DNA from 2 places in the Mesorhizobium sp. NZP2077 genome. Region 2 is predicted to be linked to the other one. Evidence: predicted binding sites of a transcription regulator. Region 2 holds the regulator's gene; the other holds the start of a gene.
What was found. The regulator LexA, encoded in region 2, represses DNA repair genes until DNA is damaged. The targets are predictions, from matches to a motif close to TGTTCNNNNTGTGTTCNG.
Positions count from the first base shown of each region.

Region 1: HGP13_RS27910 (PA0069 family radical SAM protein) is a predicted target of LexA. The motif match lies at 1,659-1,676, and genes of this name have one in related genera.

Region 1 is NZ_CP051293.1:5,564,123-5,571,475, forward strand. It holds gene HGP13_RS27900 (hypothetical protein) at 1-926, opposite strand, end outside; gene HGP13_RS27905 (glycosyltransferase) at 1,073-1,600, opposite strand; gene HGP13_RS27910 (PA0069 family radical SAM protein) at 1,751-2,905, shown strand; gene HGP13_RS27915 (ribonuclease HII) at 3,057-3,752, shown strand; gene HGP13_RS27920 (F0F1 ATP synthase subunit B) at 3,994-4,485, opposite strand; gene HGP13_RS27925 (F0F1 ATP synthase subunit B) at 4,496-5,077, opposite strand; gene HGP13_RS27930 (F0F1 ATP synthase subunit C) at 5,139-5,363, opposite strand; gene HGP13_RS27935 (F0F1 ATP synthase subunit A) at 5,427-6,185, opposite strand; gene HGP13_RS27940 (AtpZ/AtpI family protein) at 6,243-6,650, opposite strand; gene HGP13_RS27945 (cell wall hydrolase) at 6,907-7,353, opposite strand, start outside.
Region 2 is NZ_CP051293.1:4,281,942-4,289,294, reverse strand. It holds gene kynU (kynureninase) at 1-1,152, shown strand, start outside; gene lexA (transcriptional repressor LexA) at 1,517-2,257, shown strand; gene HGP13_RS21265 (ComEC/Rec2 family competence protein) at 2,251-4,704, opposite strand; gene gltX (glutamate--tRNA ligase) at 4,807-6,231, shown strand; gene gltA (citrate synthase) at 6,415-7,353, shown strand, end outside.

The sequences.
Region 1 (7,353 bases), 1.3 Mb from region 2:
ACACCGAAGCCGACTTCCATCATCAGCCGCGGCGTGCGCGCCGGCACCGTGCCCATGTGGAAACCGAAGGGGTCCTCGACGAAGCCGAGGCCGGCTTCGCCGGTCAGCGTCACCGGGCTCTGCTCGCCATAGACGTCCAGCACCTCCTGGGCGGAATGGCCGACCAACAGGGTCAGCTGATGCTTTATGGCGCGCCTGTTATGGCTACCCCTGACATAGACATGCGGACCGGTGTCGGTGTCGACAGGCTTGAGGTAGAAGAAGAACTTCAGCATGCGCCAGTCGTCGAGGTCGAAATGATATTTGCCGAGCGAGGCAAGGTTCTTGTCGGCGTCCGAGGCCTCGCCGGTTGGAAAGCTCCACCAGACGCGTGTGGTAATCAGTTTCGCCTGGCCACCAAGGTAGTGCGCCGCAACGTCGAGAAGCAGCGGATCGCGCTGTATGGCGAGTGCGGCCGGACAGTCGAGGATGCGCTCGAAATAGTGCCCGCTGAGCAGCGAACGGCCCAGGCGTTTCTCAGCCTGCGCATGCTCGCCCGGCATGAACTCGAGACGGCGGTCGAAATTGCCGAAGCAAGGCCTACGCCTCGCGAAATCCGCAATCTCCTCATGGATCTCCGCCGGCAGGACCAAGCCTGAAAACAGGCCGTCGGAACGCAGCGCATCGACCACCGCTGCCCGCTCGACACCGGCAAACACCGTATCGCCCGCATTGTCGGCGGGACGGGCGCGTTTTGCACCCAGCCAGTGCATCCGGCGCCCCGGCATGGTGCGCGCCAGCATGAACATCGGCAGCCAGGCAGGGTTTTCGCGAAGGTCCGTGAGATAGGTCGGAATGCGCACGGCGATGCGCCGCAGCAGGCTGCCATTGCGCGCAATGGCCTCGAGACTGGCAGCACCGGATTTGTCAGGGGTTGAAAGATTCATCGGCACCTCGTCCATGAGGGTGACACCCGATGCCGCATCGGTGTTCACCACTCGCATGACCCAAACCCAATTCACCCGCTTCGAAGGAAGGCTAGCCCCACGTCAGGTTTTGTGCAACGCACAATGAACAGAGCAGGCGCAAAAAATCACTTTGGCGAGCGGTGCTGCTGCTTCGGCGGCGCCACCCAGATCTCGGCGTCGAGCCTCTTTGTCGCCAGGCCACGCGCCAGCGCCTCGGCGCTGCCGGCACTCTTCGATAAGGACGCGGCCTGCCGCTTGCTGATCACCAGTCCATCGGCGAGCGCCCGATTTCCCGAAAAGACCCCCGCCAGGAACGGCGTGCGGCTACCCCGCGCTCTAGAGAACCGCGCCGCCATTGTTTGCCTTCCGGTGTGGACGACGACCGCTTCGATCCAGCCTTCCACCAGCCGTGCGCCCGGTTCCAACAGCAACAGCCAGTCACCCTTGGCCTGCCGTATCCCGGCAGCGATACCGCCGCTCGCCACATAATGGCAGCCGGCATGCTCGGCGACATGATGTGTCTGGTCGGTGGAGCCGGTGTCGCAGACGACGACCTCGCGCACCACCCCCTCGACCGCGCCGCCAATCAGCGAGGCGAGCGTGCGGGCGAGAGCCTCCTCGTCATTGCGCGTTTCGATGAGAACACTGAGCATATTTAGCCGAATAGCGGAAAGCCGCCCAAAGCGCCAGTTTTTGCGGCGCAGCATAAAAAGTTCTTGCTTTGTTCTCTTTGGGGAAATAGGAATAATTTCATGAACAGAGCGATTCGAAACAACATGGACAGTCCCTGGGAGCGGGCCAAGATGGAACCGATCGTGCATGCCGACATTGCAGCATTCGGGGCAGGACGCGCCGAGATGGCCAATGCGATGATCGAGCAGAGTGGCATGCGCATCCGTCCCGACCGCAATCGCGGCCGGTCGGCGGGCATCAATCCGTCCGGCCGCTTCGAACCGGTCAGCCGGCATGTCTTCGACGATGGCTGGAGTTCGCTGGAGGAACTGCCGCCATTCAAGACCGAGGTGCAGGTGGAAAAGCCGCGCACCATCATCACTCGCAACGAATCGCCCGACATCTCCTTCGACCGGTCGATCAACCCGTATCGCGGCTGCGAACATGGCTGCGTCTATTGCTTCGCGCGGCCGACGCACGCCTTCATGGGCCTGTCGCCGGGCCTGGATTTCGAATCCAAGCTGTTCGCCAAGCCGGATGCGGCGCGGCTGCTCGACAAGGAATTGTCGAAGGACGGCTACCAGCCGCGCACCATCGCCATCGGCACCAACACCGATCCCTACCAGCCGATCGAGAAGCAGTACCGGATCATGCGAGAGATTCTCGAAGTGCTGGAAGCGCGCGGCCATCCTGTCGGCATCGTCACCAAATCCGCCCTGGTGACGCGCGACATCGACATATTGTCGCGCATGGCCGAGCGTGGGCTGGCAAAGGTGGCGCTGTCGGTGACGACGATGGACCGCATGCTGGCGCGCACCATGGAGCCCCGTGCGTCGACACCGACCAAGCGGCTGGAGGCGATCCGGCAACTCTCGGATGCCGGCATCCCGGCTTCGGTCATGGTGGCGCCGATCATACCCGGCCTCACCGACCAGGAGATGGAACGTATCCTCGATTCGGCGCACACGGCCGGCGCACGAGAGGCGGGTTATGTCGTGCTGCGCCTACCGCTGGAAGTCAGCCCTATCTTCAAGGACTGGCTGCTGCGCCACTATCCCGACCGCTATCGCCACGTCATGTCGCTGATCCGCTCGATGCGCGACGGCAAGGATTACGATTCGGAATGGGGCAAGCGTATGAAGGGCGCCGGACCCTACGCCTGGCAGATCGGCCGGCGCTTCGAGATCACCGCCAAGCGGCTCGGCCTCAATGCCGAACGGCGCACGCTGCGCACCGACCAGTTCGTCGCCGCTGGAAAAGACCAGGAACAGCTGATGCTGCTCTGAAAATGCAATTTGCCGTGGCGTTTTGACCTGCCACGGCAAGAAAATCCCGTCCGGCCTGCCCCGGCCTGCAGACGGTGCCCTCCCGGTCCGGCGCCCCACCGGCCCGGAGGGACTTGCGGAGAATCGGAGCCGATGCGAACCTCGCCGCAAGATGGCTCGCGCGCGTTCCGATTCTCCGCTTCTCTTCGAAATCGTCGAGAAACCCGATTTCTCCTTCGAGACGAAGGCGATGGCCGACGGCCTGTGGCCGGTCGCAGGCATGGACGAGGCCGGCCGCGGTCCTCTGGCCGGGCCGGTGGTCGCAGCCGCCGTGGTACTCGATCCCGCCAACATTCCCGAAGGCCTCGACGATTCCAAACGGCTCAGCCATTTGCAGCGCGAAGCGCTGTTCCTGCGCATTCTTGGCTCGGCGCAGGCGGTTTCCATGGCTTCGATCAGCGCCGAGGGTATCGACGGCAGCAACATCCTCAAGGCGAGCCTCGAGGCGATGCGGCGCGCTTTGGTCGGGCTGTCGGTTCGGCCGAAGCTCGCGCTTGCCGACGGCCGCGACGTGCCACCGGGGCTGCCATGCGACGGCCGCGCACTGATCAAGGGCGACCAGCGCTCGCAGTCGATCGCCGCCGCCTCGATCGTCGCCAAGGTGATGCGCGACCGCATGATGTGCGGCTGCGGCAACCATCACGGCCGCTACGGCTTCGAGGTCCATATGGGCTATGCGACGGTCCGGCATCGCACGGCGATCGAGGCGCATGGCCCGGTTGCGCGGCTGCACCGCGTGTCGTTCGCGCCATTCAGGCTTGGCGGGGCTGAGGTGGCTGAAGAAGAGAGCTTGGCCGGACTGGACTGAACTGGCGAAAGCGGCGGAGCGACATCTCCCCCCTTGAGGGGGAGATGGCCGGCAGGCCAGAGGGGGTCGCCGCGCGTGAAGCGCCGCCTCTTCTTTCAATCTCTCATGGGCGTCGCGTCCGGTCGAACCGACCTCCTCTGTCGCCTTTGGCGACATCTCCCCCCGAGGGGGGAGATTATCCGCGCCACAAAAAAAGCCGCCAGGTTGCCCAGGCGGCTTTTGATCTCCAAATGTTGTCAGCTCAGTTGAGCTTCGCCTTCACATCCGCAAGCGATGCCTTGAACAGGTCTGCTCCGGCCTTGACGTCAACCTTGGCGGCGAGCAGCGCGCGGGCGGCTTCGACAGCAATGTCGACGGCGCTGGCGCGGACTTCGGCGACCGCGTCGCGCTCGGCCTGACCGATCTTCTGTTCGGCGAGCGCGGTGCGCCTGGCGACGTAGTCCTCGGTCTTCTTATGCGCGTCGGCAGCCAGCATCTCAGCTTCGCGCTTGGCGGCGGCGACGATGTCGGCAGCCTCCTGCTCGGCTTCCTTGCGCTTCTGCTTGTACTGGCCGAGCAATTGCTGGGCCTCGTCACGCAGCTTGCGGGCTTCGTCGAGCTCAGTGCTGATCCTGGCGGCGCGGGCGTCGAGCGCCTTGGCAATCAGGCCAGGCACCTTGATGTAGATGGCGACGCCCAGGAAGATGATCAGGGCAATCGTGGCCCAGAGCGTTGCGAGAGATGTAGCGTCCATGATGCGCTCCTCACCGGGCCACGGATTTGACCGCGGCCGCGATCTCGGCCCTGCTGGCCTTGCCGCCGACCAGGGCCTCGACGATCGCCGAAGCGGTGTCCTCGGCAATGCTGCCGACTTCCTTCATGGCGTTGGCCTTGATGGAAGAAATGCGTGCCTCGGCTTCGCCAAGTTTCTCGTCTAGCGCCGCCTCGATTTTCTTGCGTGCAGCCTCGGCTTCCGCCTTGGCCGCATCGGCGGCCTGCTGACCGATCGCGTTGGCGTTCTTCTTAGCTTCCGCCAGTTCCTGCTCGTAAGCAGCAACGGCAGCGTCGGCCTCGCCCTTCAACTTGCTCGCCTGATCGAGATCCTGGCTGATGCGATCATTACGGACATCGATGATGCCGCCAATGCGCGGCATCGCTACCTTTTTCAAGAAGAGGTAGAATAGCCCAAAGGTGATCGCCAGCCATAGAAGCTGCGACGGAAATGTCGCCGGATCGAATGGCGGGAACGTGCCATGCGCTTCGGCAGGCACGCCGGTGCCGGAATGCGCGGTGCTTTCCGTCGCGGCGGGCGCGGTCTCTTCCGCAAACGCAGATGTCACGAACATCTCAGTCCCCTGTCCATAAGGTAAGGTCGCACCATGCGCCTCCCTTCGTCAGCCGTGCTTCTTACTTGAACACAAGGAGGAGCGCGATCAGGAGCGAGAAGATGCCCAGAGCTTCGGTCACGGCGAAGCCGAAAATCAGACGGCCGAACTGGCCGTCGGCAGCCGACGGATTGCGCAGTGCGCCCGAGAGATAGCTGCCGAAGATGTTGCCGAGGCCGATGCCCGCGCCACCCATGCCCAGGCAAGCGATGCCGGCGCCGATTGCAGCTGCTGCATTTACTTCCATGTCAAACTCCTTGTGGTTCCGTTGTCGTTGCAGTTTGTAATTGGCGTCATGCGCCGGTGAAACTTAGTGGCTCGGGTGCAGGGCGTCGTTGAGGTACATGCAGGTCAACACCGCAAAGACGTAGGCCTGCAGGAAAGCGACGAGCAGTTCTAGCGCCGTCAGCGCCACCGCCATGGCCAGCGGCAGGATCGAGCCCGCGACGCCGACCGCGCCGAGCGCGGAGAGGCTGACGACGAAGCCCGAGAACACCTTCAGCGTGATGTGGCCGGCAAGCATGTTGGCGAACAGACGAACCGAGAGGCTAATTGGGCGCGAGACGAAGGAAATCACCTCGATCGGAACGACAAGCACCATCATCACAAGAGGCACGCCTTTCGGCACGAACAGCTTCAGGAAGCCAAGGCCATGCTTCATGAAGCCGTAGACGATGACGGTGCCAATCACCAGTATTGCCAGACCGAAGGTGACGATGATGTGACTGGTGATGGTGAAGAAATAGGGGAATAGGCCAAGCAGGTTGGCGACCAGCACGAACATGAACAGCGAAAACACAAGCGGGAAGAACTTCATGCCCTGAGTGCCGGCGGCGTCACGCAACATGTTTGCGACGAATTCGTAGGCCATCTCGGAGACCGACTGAAGCCGGCCGGGAACCAGGCTGCGGCTCGATGTTGTCAGGAACAGGAACGCAGCCGCGACAACCACGGTCGCGACCATGAACAATGCCGAATTCGTGAAGGACAAGTCGTAGCCGCCGATGTTAATCGGAATCAGCTTGATGATATGGAACTGGTGGATCGGATCGACCTTGTCAGCTGCCACGTTCAAACCCCGTCAATGCCGCGTACGGCCAAATTACCATTGCCGCCTGAAGGGCGGCTATTTCCTGTCGTCCCGACCAGAGCGCGATTTATCGCCCTGTCCGAATTCTGCCACAACGCCTGCGGAACGCATGACATTGAGTATACCGGCGCCAAAACCAAGCAGCAGGAAAACGATCAGCCCCCACGGCGATGTCCCCGCCATACGGTCGATGATCCAGCCGATACCGGCGCCCACCACCACGCCAGCGATAAATTCACTGGAGAGTTTGACCGCCTGGCCATATCCGGCCGCACTGCCCGCTTTCGCGTCGTCTTTCCCCTCGAGCCGGTTCGGCAGCCTTGTCGCAAGCGATGCTTCAAGTTCACGCCGACGTCGCTCAAGATCGTCGTCACGGATGCCGGTTTCATGCTGATTGCCGCGCCCGGTTTCTCCGGTTCCGTCTGGCCCATTCTTGTCGGCCATCGCAACCCCCCTGCCCGGTCAGACCGTCACCGTCCGTCCGCTTCTAAAGTCGCCGGCAACATAGTTAGAGGGGTTGCGCCCGTCAAGCCACGGGCGGAAGTTCATTGTCATGTATTTTAGGCAATAAAATCAATTAATTAGAGAGGTGCGACATCGTGCCCGTCGCGATGGCGTGGATGCGGTGTGCGAATCCCCCAGGCAATGGCTCCATGATCGAGCCTGTGGCCGGTGGAAAAGACCAGCGGCCGACGGGACCTCAGCTCCAGCCGCCACCATAGGTGCGGTAGAAGATATGCAGGCCGATCTTGGTCATCTTCTGCATGGTTCGCGCCCAGCCCGGATGGACATATTGGGCGTAATAGTGGGTCGACGATCCGACCTCCGGGATGAATATCTTGCCGGCGGTGACCGCCATGGCAATGTCCTGCGCGGTCTTGTAGGCGGCAGGATCGTCGATGCGCTTCTTCCTGCCGTCGCAAGCGAAGGAGAACTGGCAACGGTTGAACCAGCTGTCGTTCTGGTAGACGACGCCGCAGATTGAATTGGGATAGGCCGGATTGCGGACGCGGTTGAGGATGACCTGGGCAACGGCAGCCTGGCCGCGCACGGATTCGCTCCTCGCCTCGAAATAGATGCCATTGGCCAGGCATTTTTGTTCGGGCTTGGAGAAGACGCTCTCCGGCAGCGGGTTCTGGATCCACCA
Region 2 (7,353 bases):
ATCTATCTCGACGGCAATTCACTCGGGGCGGCGTCGCACGCCGTTTTCGGCGAGCTGCAGCAGGCGGCAACCCAGGAATGGGCCCAGGATCTCATCCGAGCCTGGAATACAGCCGGATGGTTCGAGATGCCGATAGAACTCGGCGACCACCTTGGGCGTCTGATAGGAGCCGCGGCTGGCCAGACCGTCGTCTGCGATACGACGTCGATCAATATCTACAAGGTGTTGCACGCGGCGCTGGAGATGCGGCCCGGTCGGTCGGTGATCGTCGCCGAGGGTGACAGTTTTCCCACCGACCTGTACATCGCCGAAGGGGTGGCCTCTACCCGCGATGGCGCCCTGCTGCGCCTCACGGGCGTCGACGCTCCAACCATCGAAGAGCTGATCGACGAAAGCGTTGCGGTGGTGCTGGTCAATCACGTCAACTATAAATCGGGTGAACTGCGCGACATGGCGGCGCTGACGCGCAAGGCTCATGCGGCCGGAACGCTAATCATCTGGGACCTATGCCACACAGCAGGCGCTCTGCCAGTCGAGCTCGACCATGCAAATGCCGATTTCGCCATCGGCTGCACCTACAAATACCTTAACGGCGGTCCGGGCTCACCGGCCTTCATCTATGCCGCGCAGCGTCACCACGGCGATATCCGCCAACCGCTCAGCGGCTGGTGGGGGCATGCACGGCCCTTTGCCTTCGAACGGGGTTATGTTGCCGGCACCGGCATCCGCCGCTTTTTGTGCGGCACGCAGCCGGTCCTGTCTATGCGGGCGCTTAAAGGTGCGCTTGCCATCTGGAGCGACGTCGACATGGCGGCATTGCGAAAGAAGAGCGTCGCGTTGACCGAACTGTTCATCCAACTCGTCGAAGCCAAGTGCGGCGCCTATGGTCTGACATTGGAAAGCACCCGCGATGCGACCAAGCGCGGCAGCCAAGTGTCGTTCCTTCACGATCATGGCTATCAGGTGATGCGGGCGCTGATCGAGCGCGGGGTGATCGGTGACTTTCGCGCGCCGTCTACCATCCGTTTCGGCTTCACGCCGCTCTATGTCGGCTACAAGGACGTATGGCAGGCAGTTGAGGTGCTGGAAGACATTCTGCGCACGGACGCGTGGAAGGATCAGCGTTTCGCTGTGAAGGAAGCCGTTACCTGACGCAGCCATACAACGGCAATGGGGGGACCGAAAGTTGGCATTTTGGTTTCGTTTCGTTCACCCCGACAGACGACTGGCAATGCGGCGAATGTACCCCGGCGAGGTGCGTCTGCGACCAATTCCAACCACTTGCCGAAGAATGAGCCAGCACCATTAACCATAACAATTTCAACGCGCACCGGGGCGCGTTAGCGGCAGGCAGGCGTCGAACACGGCCCGCTGCCAGCGCCAAATAACTTCAGCCGCCTTAACAAATTCACTAAACTTTAAACGGTTGCGGAACACAACTGGAACAGATAGTGTTTGTTCTGGGTTTGTTTTTCGATTCTGGTTCAGACCTTTTGTTCAAGCCTTGGGGGCTGCCATGCTGACGCGCAAGCAACATGAACTCTTGATGTTCATTCATGAACGGCTGAAGGAAAGCGGCATTCCGCCCTCCTTCGACGAGATGAAGGAAGCGCTCGATCTCGCCTCCAAGTCAGGAATCCATCGCCTGATCACGGCGCTGGAGGAACGCGGTTTCATCCGCCGGCTGCCCAACCGGGCTCGGGCATTGGAGGTGCTGCGGCTACCCGATTCGATCGCGCCCGGCCTCAACGCGGCAAAGAAATTCTCGCCAAGCGTCATCCAGGGCAGTCTTGGTCAGGGCGGCCTTGGCCGCCAACTCAAGCCTGCAACGCCGTCGCGTTTGCCCGCGGCCGGCAATGACGACGACGCGGTTTCCGCGGTGTCGATCCCGGTGATGGGGCGTATCGCCGCCGGTGTGCCGATCGATGCCATCCAGCATCAGACGCATTCGATCTCGGTGCCGCCGGACATGATCATGGGCGGCGAGCATTATGCGCTGGAGGTCAAGGGCGACTCGATGATCGAGGCCGGCATCTTCGATGGCGACACCGTCATCATCCGCAATGCCGATACCGCCCAGCCCGGCGAGATCATCGTGGCGCTGGTGGATGAAGAGGAAGCGACGCTGAAGCGGTTTCGCCGCAAGGGCGCCTCGATCGCGCTTGAAGCCGCCAATCCGGCCTACGAGACGCGCATCTTCGGGCCGGACAGGGTCAAGGTGCAAGGCAAGCTCGTCGGGCTGATCCGGCGCTACTGAGCAGGAGCGGCAGGCTTTTCGGGTTTGCGCCAGGGCGCCAGCCCCCTCGCCTCGCGTGAATATTTGCGCTGCGCATGCCAGGGCCGATACGGCCCGTCCACCGCGAAGCTGATAATTGGAGGACCTGTCGCTGATTGGCGGTCGAAGAAGACGGCAGCACTGCCCTTGCGGGCGAGCTGCCGTTTGGTGACGACGAGAACCAGCGAGTTGTGGCAGGAATCATATCCCGTCGCGTCATTGACGACGATCAGGTCTGCGAAACCGCAGGCCTTCCAGGTGTCCTTGCGGTCTTCGACATGCGCGATGATCGCGCCGGACGGGTGCCGGGCGAGACAAACGCCGTCCGTGCAATAGAATGGCGCTCCCGGTGGCAGATTGACGGCATCGGCAATGTCGAATAGCCCATCCGCCTTGCTGAACATCTCCGGCACGACGATGGTTTCGGATGTCAGCGCGCGTTTCCAATTGTCGACGGTGAACTCGTTCGGGCGAGCCCGGCTGACCGCGAGTTCGCCGCCGCCGATCGGCAGGGCGACCAGCCGCGCGTCCTCAGAGATCAGCACATCCGGTGTGCGCGTATCCGACACCGTCAGCAGACCGGCAAGCGCGAATGGCAGTGCTGCGAGCCGCAGCCATGTCGTCGCCATCGTCGCGATGACCAGGGCGACGGTCACCAGCAGGACGGATTGCTGCGAAATGAGCCCGACCGCGTCGACCGGCGAGCGTTCCGATATCCACGCCGAGATGGCGATCATTGCCGTCAGGCCCTTGCCCATCAGGTAGAGGGCTGGCGCATCCAATCCGAACGGCATCAGCAACGCGCTGGCAACGGCCAGGAACATCACCGCTGACACGATCGGCATGACGGCCAGATTGGCGAACAGGCTGAGCGGCGACACCCGCTGGAAATGCCAGATGGCAAATAGCGCCGTGGCGCTGCCGGCGATGATCGAAGTCATGGCCAAGCCACCCGTCGCCAGCAGGAATCGTCGCGTGAGAACGCTTGGCAGGGACCGCTTTGGCGGTGGCGGTCTTGCCTTTCCCGCACGGTGATCCGCCCAGCCGGCGTAGGCGCCGACCAGTGCGGCCGTTGCGGCAAACGACATCTGGAAGCTCGGGCCGACCACCTCATGCGGCGAAACCACGATGACGGCGATCGCCGAGATCGCCAGATTGCGCATGGTCAGCGCCGCGCGATCGAACAGGACGGCAATCAGCATCACCGCCAGCATGATGAAGCTGCGCTCGGCGGCAACGACGACGCCGGAAATGACGAGATAGGCGGCGATCGAGACAAGTGCCGCGGCAGCCGCGTATTTCTTCACCGGCCGCCGCGCGGAAAAATCCGGAAACAGCGCGAAGGCGCCGCGCAGCAGACCCATGATGGTGCCGGCGACCAGCGCCATATGCAGCCCGGAAATCGAGATGATGTGATAGATGCCGGTGCGCCGCATCGCTTCGTTGATTTCGTCGGGGATGCCCGCTCGGACACCAACAATGAGCGCTGCCGCGATCTCACCTTCAGCACCGCCGACCGTGGCCCTGATGTGGTCGGCGATGGCTTCACGGGCATTTTCTATCCCGGAGGAAAGGCGGGCCGACAGCGGCATCTCACCGTCATCAGCGGAGACGACTGTTGGATTGCCGAGGAAGAACCCGCTGCCGCCGATGCCGGCGAAATAGCTGTCGAAGGAGAAATCATAGCTGTCCGGCCGCACCGGGCCAGTCGGCGGCAACAGTTTGGCGTAGCCGGTGACCAGGGAGCCGGCAGTCATTTCCGCCGGGATGCTTCGCGCCGAAAGCCGGACCCTTTCCGGCGCATAGCGCAGTTTCGGGCGAGCGGTCGAGGTCACGTCGATGGTCAGACGGATGCGGCCAGTCTCCATCTGCTCCAGTGAGACGACGCGGCCGGTCAGTTGCGTCGAGATTTCCGAGCCCAGCATCTGCGTGCCTACTCGCCATGTCTCGACCTTGGCGGCGAGCAGGCCAAGCGCGCACAACAATGCCGCCATGAAGCCCAGATGGGTTTTCGGCCAGGAGCGCGAAACAAGCGCGCAGTTCGCCACCAGCACGACGACCGCGACAGGCTTTGCGAAATCAGGCTCCACTGCCAGCGAATAATAGCCGATCGCCCCGGCGGCCAGACACACCGGCACCAGCAAGAAGGCGATGCCCCGGTCAAGCTCCAGCTCCGCCGCGATGGCCACGCTGTGGCGCAGACGAGGCAGTGAAATCCGGCCCAGTTGCCGGCGCACACGCACAATCCTGCCTGTTTCGATGGGCGGAGTTGGCGCTGGAACATTCGCCGGCAAAGCTGGCTTACTGGAGCCCGGCACAAGTGGCGACGGCGGCGGTGGGGTCGCCAGAGGCGTCGCAAACAGGGATCGTTCGCTGACGCCGGCAACAGCGTCCTCGCCCTGATCCAAGCCCCGGCCTCGTCTAGCCATCGGGTCTGCCCCTTGCACCCCTGACGCCCTATGCTACATGAACGCGCAACGCGCGAAAGTCCGCGCAGCCGCACCCCGCTTCAGATGGTTTCCGAGAGTTCCATGTCCGACAAGGTCGTCACCCGTTTTGCTCCCTCGCCCACCGGCTATCTGCACATCGGCGGCGCGCGCACGGCGCTGTTCAACTGGCTGTACGCCAAGCACACCGGCGGCACGATGGTGCTGCGCATCGAGGATACCGACCGCGAACGCTTCAACGAGGCGGCTACCCAGGCCATTCTGGACGGGCTGACCTGGCTTGGGCTCACCTGGGACGGGGAGGCCATATCGCAGTTCGAGCGCGCCCCGCGCCACCGCGAGGTCGCCGAGGAACTCGTGCGCCTGGGCAAGGCCTACTACAGCTACGAGACGCCTGCCGAGTTGGAGGCCATACGCGAGGCGGCCCGAGCCAAGGGTCTGCCGCCGCGTTACAACGGCCAGTGGCGCGATCGCGATCCATCCGAGGCACCGCCCGGCGTCAAGGGCGCCATCCGCGTCAAGGCGCCCACCGAAGGCGAAACGGTCGTGCACGATCGCGTCCAGGGCGAGGTACGCTTCCCCAACAAGGATCTCGACGATTTCATCATCCTGCGTTCGGACGGCAACCCGACCTACATGCATGCCGTCGTCGTCGACGACCACGACATGGGTGTCACCCACATCATCCGCGGCGACGACCACCTGACCAACGCCGCCCGCCAGACCGTGATCTACAACGCCATGGGCTGGGATGTGCCGTCGATGTCGCACATCCCGCTGATCCATGGCGCCGACGGTGCCAAGCTGTCGAAGCGCCATGGCGCGCTCGGCGTCGAGGCCTATCGCGCCATGGGCTACCTGCCGGAGGCATTGCTCAACTATCTGGCGCGCCTCGGCTGGAGCCATGGCGATGACGAGATAATGTCGATCAAGGACATGATCTCCTGGTTCGACATCGGCGACGTCAACAAGGGCGCGGCCCGCTTCGACTTCGCCAAGCTGGAGGCGATCAACGGCGCGCATATGCGCCGCATGGCCGATGCCGAACTGTTCGACATCTTCATCGCCACCTTGCCCTACCTCAAGGGTGGCCCGGCGATCGCCGCGCGCCTCGACGACAGGAGCAAGGCGCAGTTGCTGGCAGCCCTTCCGGGCCTGAAGGAGCGCGCCAAGACGCTGGTCGAGCTTGTCGACGGCGCCGCTTTCCTGTTTGCCACGCGCCCTCTCCCGATCGACGACAAGGCGGCACTCCTGCTCAATGACGATGCCCGCAAGATCCTGCGTGGCGCTCACCAAGCTTTGAACGCGCTTGCAAATGGCTGGACGGCTGCCGCGGCAGAAGCCGCGATCCGCGACTATGCGCTGGCGGGAGGCCACAAGCTTGGCGCAGTGGCCCAGCCGTTGCGGGCCGCGCTGACCGGCAAAAGCACCTCGCCGGGCGTATTCGACGTGCTTGCCGTGCTTGGGCGCGAGGAAAGCCTGGCGCGCATAGCGGATCAAATCGATTAGGAGCAAACTGGCCCAAGAAGATTGGCATTGAAAGGCGCGTTTCGCAGTGCAACATTAGGCTCTGGCCCAATCTGGCACGCACCTCCTAAAATGCGGTGGCGAATGCGCGCATTGCGGTGATTTCGACGTGTCGCTCTGCAGAATTTGCCTTTGCCGGCATGAGGAAACAAGAAGGAGTTTGCAATGACCGAAGCTGCGAAGAAACTGGATGTGGGCGGCGCGAACCAAGAGGCTATCGCAACGCTTGAATTCGCCGGCAAGACCCATGAATTCAAGGTGCGAAGCGGCTCCGTTGGACCCGACGTCATCGACATCGCCTCGCTCTACAGCACGACCGGCGCCTTCACCTACGATCCCGGCTTCACCTCGACCGCAAGCTGCGAGTCCGAAATCACCTTCATCGACGGCGATGCCGGTATTCTTCTCCACCGCGGCTATCCGATCGACCAGCTGGCCGAACATGGCGACTTCCTGGAAGTCTGCTATCTCCTGCTCTATGGCGAACTGCCGACCAAGGCGCAGAAGGACGACTTCGACTATCGCGTGACGCGCCACACAATGGTGCACGAGCAGATGTCGCGGTTCTTCACCGGCTTCCGCCGCGATGCGCACCCGATGGCGGTGATGTGCGGCGTGGTCGGCGCGCTATCGGCCTTCTATCACGACTCCACCGACATTTCCGATCCTTACCAGCGCATGGTTGCTTCCATGCGGCTGATCGCCAAGATGCCGACGATCGCGGCCATGGCCTACAAGTACCACATCGGCCAGCCCTTCATTTACCCCAAGAACGATCTCGGTTTCGCGGCAAACTTCCTGCATATGTGCTTTGCCGTGCCGTGCGAGGAGTACAAGATCAACCCGGTGCTGGCGCGCGCCATGGAGCGCATCTTCATCCTGCATGCCGATCACGAGCAGAACGCCTCGACCTCAACGGTTCGTCTCGCCGGCTCCTCGGGCGCCAACCCGTTCGCCTGCATCGCCGCCGGCATCGCTTGCCTGTGGGGCCCGGCCCATGGCGGCGCCAATGAAGCCGCGCTCAACATGCTGGGCGAGATCGGCCATGTCGATCACATCCCGGAGTTCATCGCCCGCGCCAAGGATAAGAACGATCCGTTCCGG